One region of the Pseudolabrys taiwanensis genome, then DNA from elsewhere that is predicted to be linked to it. Evidence: predicted binding sites of a transcription regulator. Region 1 holds the regulator's gene; the other holds the start of a gene.
What was found. The regulator PhoB, encoded in region 1, activates phosphate uptake and scavenging genes when phosphate is short. The targets are predictions, from matches to a motif close to TGTCATNNANCTGTCAT.

Region 1 (2,196 bases):
GTCGAATTCGACGAGACCACCAAGATCTTCACGACCCCGACCGATCGTCGCACTCAGGATTATATCACCGGCCGCTTCGGCTAGCGCGCGACAAGAGCGCGAAGGACAACGACAAATGACCGACCAGCAACATACCGCGAAAGCCTTCGATTCCGACTTGCAGGACTTGTCCCGCATGGTTGCCGAGATGGGCGGACTTGCCGAAAAGCAGGTGGCCGAAGCCGTTGCCGCTCTGGCCCGGCGCGACACCGCGCTGGCGCAGCGCATCACCGAGGCCGACACCAGCATCGATAAACTGCAGCACGAGATCGAGGAAAAGGCGGTTCTCACCATCGCACGTCGTCAGCCGATGGCGGTCGACCTGCGCGAGATCGTTGGCGCGTTGCGCCTTGCCAACGATCTGGAGCGTATCGGCGATCTCGCCAAGAACATTGCCAAACGCGTCATTGCGCTGAATGCGGAATTTCCCCCGCCGAAGCTGATCCGCGGCGTCGAGCACATGACCGATCTACTGCTCGAGCAGCTCAAGACGGTGCTCGATGCTTATGTGCGCCGCGACATCAGCAAGGCGCTGTCGGTGTGGCGCGGCGATGAAGAGATCGACGCGGTGTGCACCTCGGTGTTCCGTGAGCTGCTCACCTATATGATGGAAGACCCGCGCAACATCACCTTCTGCATCCACCTGATGTTCTGCGCGAAGAATATCGAACGCATGGGCGATCACGCCACCAACATCGCCGAGACCGTGCATTACATCATCGAAGGGCGCCCGATTGCCGACAAGCGGCCGAAGGGCGACACCACGACCATCCCGGCGTTGCGTGCGGCGGGGGAGTAACCGCGAGACCATAAGATGAGCGCCCGCATCCTGATCGTCGAAGACGAGGAGCCGCTGACGATGCTCCTCCGCTATAATCTCGAAGCGGAGGGATACGAGGTCGAAACCGCCGCCCGCGGCGATGAGGCCGATACCCGCCTGAAAGAAGCGACCCCCGACCTGGTCGTGCTCGATTGGATGCTGCCGGGCCTCTCCGGCATCGAGCTTTGCCGTCGTCTGCGGGCCCGCCCCGAAACACGGCAATTGCCCATCATCATGCTCACCGCGCGAGGCGAGGAGAGCGAGAAGGTGCGCGGTCTGGCGACCGGCGCCGACGATTATATCGTCAAACCGTTCTCGGTGCCGGAACTGCTTGCGCGTGTGCGCGCGCTGCTGCGCCGGGCCAATCCAGAGCGGGTCGCCAACGTGTTGACCATCGGCGATCTCGAGCTCGACCGTGAAAAGAAACGCGTCTCGCGTTCGGGCCGTGCGATCGATCTCGGCCCGACCGAGTATCGCCTGCTCGAGTTCCTAATGGAGCGTCCGGGTCGCGTGTTCTCGCGCGAGCAGTTGCTCGACGGCGTCTGGGGTTCGGACATCTACATCGATGAGCGGACCGTCGACGTCCATGTCGGCCGTCTGCGCAAGGCGATCAATCGTGGCCAAGCCGCCGATCCGATACGGACCGTGCGCGGCGCCGGCTACGCGCTCGACGACCGCTTCGGGCGGATGAACTAGTGCGCGCTTATCCCTCCCCCGCTCGCGGGGAGGGTGGCGAGCGAAGCGAGCCGGGTGGGGGTCGCTTTCAATTGCGACGTTACTCACCCCCGGCGCTGCGCGCCGGACCCTCCCCTTTCAGGGAAGGATAAGAAAGCAAAAACAAAAAGGCCGGGCAGTGCGCCCGGCCTTTTTCGTGATCGGTTGATTGCGCTCAGCCTCTGAATGCCCGCTTCTCACGTCGGCGATCATTGGCCGGCTGATAGGCCACGCGGCAGTGGAACGAGCAGTAAGGTTGTTCGTTCGAGGTGTCGCCGCCGCAGAAGAAGAAGTCCGACGCGCCCGGATCACCCACCGGCCAGCGGCAGGTATGCTCGTTGAGCTGCAGCAACGTCTTGCGCTGCTCCGTCGGAATTTCGATCAGTTCCGGCTCGGGCTCCGGCTCGTACTCGTAAGCGAGCGCGGTATTGCCGCGGACTGCCGGCCGCGAAACGCGCAGCATGTGACCGGAAGAGCGCGCTTTACGCGGCCGCGGCGCGGCCGAGGACGGGCTCTTGGCGCGGCCGGAGAGGCCCAGGCGATGCACCTTGCCAATCACCGCGTTGCGGGTGATGCCGCCAAGCTCGGCCGCGATCTGACTGGCGGAAAGCCCGTCCGACCAC
Region 2 (2,196 bases), 320 kb from region 1:
CCGCGCGGGAACAGCTCCCGGTTTGCGCTCAGGCGCGCTATGAAATCGTCGGGCAGGGGCTCGGCGGCGAACGAACGACGGTCCTTGATGCCGGGTCCGGTGATGACAATGGGCGCGCCGCGGAAGCTTTCGACCTGAACGATCACTGTCGTGGAGCGGTCGGGATATTCCTCGGTGCCGAGCGCGAACTGCGTCAAATCCGGCATACGCAGCGGTTCGGCGACGAGCGCGAAGGCGGCCGTGCTCTTGTCCTCGGTGATCGGTGCGCCGGTCTGGAAGCGGATCCAGTCTTTCACCGCCGGAATGCTCAGTTGCTCATCGAGCCAGATCGGCGTTTCGTAATCGGCGAGGTGCCGCACCAGCGCGGCGGTCGCCGGCGCCAAAGGCGCGGGTGCGGCCGGTCCGCGTAATGTTTTGATCTCGCCGGGGCGCGCCACGGCGTCCATCGCGGCGCGGAACGCGGCTTGGCTTTCGAAAGCCGGATTGGCGGTTGCCACTGTCATCAGTCTTCCCCGCGCACGAGAGTGAAAAAGTCGACGCGCGTTGCCGCCGTCTGCGCGCGCCGCAGCGCGCGGCGCTCGTCTTGCGCGCCACGTAACGGCGCAAGCACATGCTGCTCGATGGCCGGCCGATGTGCCGCCGACTGCCAGAGCGCATCGCAGAGCGCCGCCAGCCGCGCCTTGCGGGCGTCGCGGCCGAGCACATAGGCAAAACCTTTTTCGCCGGAGGCGATCTGCACCGCCGCGCGCGTCACCGTCGCTTCGCCGGCGTTGAACGGCGCGCCGTCACCGCCGATGCGCCCGCGCAGCATCACCAGGCCGGTCTCGGCCGGCCGCAGCTCGGTGAAGTCCGAAAGTCCGTCGATTCGGGCGAGGCCGCCGGCAATGTCGTCCGCCTGCGCCCCCGCCAGCACCGCCATGACCGCGCGGCGCTCGCCGCTTTCGCCAGAAATCGGGTAGGGGGCCATTGCTGTCGGTCTCGCAAAGTTGTCTATTCGAATAGACAACTCAATAAGCGACTTGCGCGAACTTGTCTACTCTAATAGACAACTACTAGATCACGTCCGGTGACGTCCTGATGACGGCGGCAAAATGCTGACGAAAACCCCGCGCGGATTGAAGTCGAGCAAGCACCATCTGCTTGAGCGCGGCGTCATGCTGTGGCGCTGCATCGCCGACGATTTCGAGCAGGCGATCCTGGTCGGCAAGCACGAGAACGGCTCGAAGCTTCCGGCGGAAAGCGAGATCGCCACGCGCTATGGCGTGAACCGGCACACCGTGCGGCGCGCGATGGCTGAGCTCGCGACGCGCGGCCTGGTGCGGACCGAACGCGGCAGCGGTACGTTCGTCAAAACCGACAAGCTCAACTATCCGATCAGCCAACGCATGAAGTTCTCCGAGATCGTGGCCGCGGCCGGCCACGAGGCGGAGGGACGCCTGCAGGGCCATCGACACGAAGAGGCGAACGAGGACATCGCGCGCGATCTCGGCCTCAATGTCGGCGACGAAGTGGTGCGCCTCGAAATTCTCCGCGCGGCCGACCGGGTGCCGATCTCGGTCTCGACCACTTGGCTGCCGGCGGATCGCTACGGCGACGCCGCCAAGGTCTTTCGCCGCGTGCGTTCGATCACGCGCATGCTCGAGCATTTCGGCATCACCAGTTATCGCCGCAAGTGGACGCGCATCAGCGCCGGCTTCGCCGATGCTGTCGATGCGGGCAGGCTGCGGCTGTCGGTGCACCGGCCCGTTCTGGTCACCGAGGGGCTCAACGTGACGGAAGGTGGCGAGCCGATCATGTTGGGACGTGTGCGTTTCCCCGCCGATCGCGTCGCGCTGCTCGTGGAAAGCTAATGCGATTCGCCGCTGTCACGCGGCTGTCTTGAAAAAGTTGTGTTCAAGGTCATGGCCAACAACAAGCTCTCCACGGCACCGTTCATCGATCCGACGGCTGCGGTCAAACAGTCGACGCTCGGCGCTTATACCGAGGTCGGGCCGCGCACGAAGCTGCTCGAAGTGACGCTCGGCGACTACTCTTACGTCGTCAACGACAGCGACATCGCTTACGCGACGATCGGCAAATTCACCTCGATCGCGGCGATGACGCGGATCAATCCGGGCAATCATCCGATGACGCGTGCGACGCAGTCGCACTTCACCTATCGCGCCAGCGCCTATTTCGCCGGCGAAAGCGACGAGG

Region 2: the regulator PhoB is predicted to act here: its motif matches at 1,067-1,083, upstream of phnF (phosphonate metabolism transcriptional regulator PhnF).

What each region holds. Positions count from the first base shown of each region.
Region 1 covers NZ_CP031417.1:4,655,559-4,657,754, forward strand. The annotation lists gene pstB (phosphate ABC transporter ATP-binding protein PstB) at 1-84, shown strand, start outside; gene phoU (phosphate signaling complex protein PhoU) at 116-838, shown strand; gene phoB (phosphate regulon transcriptional regulator PhoB) at 854-1,555, shown strand; gene DW352_RS22170 (GcrA family cell cycle regulator) at 1,749-2,196, opposite strand, start outside.
Region 2 covers NZ_CP031417.1:4,333,488-4,335,683, forward strand. The annotation lists gene phnH (phosphonate C-P lyase system protein PhnH) at 1-503, opposite strand, end outside; gene phnG (phosphonate C-P lyase system protein PhnG) at 503-967, opposite strand; gene phnF (phosphonate metabolism transcriptional regulator PhnF) at 1,092-1,850, shown strand; gene DW352_RS20620 (LbetaH domain-containing protein) at 1,902-2,196, shown strand, end outside.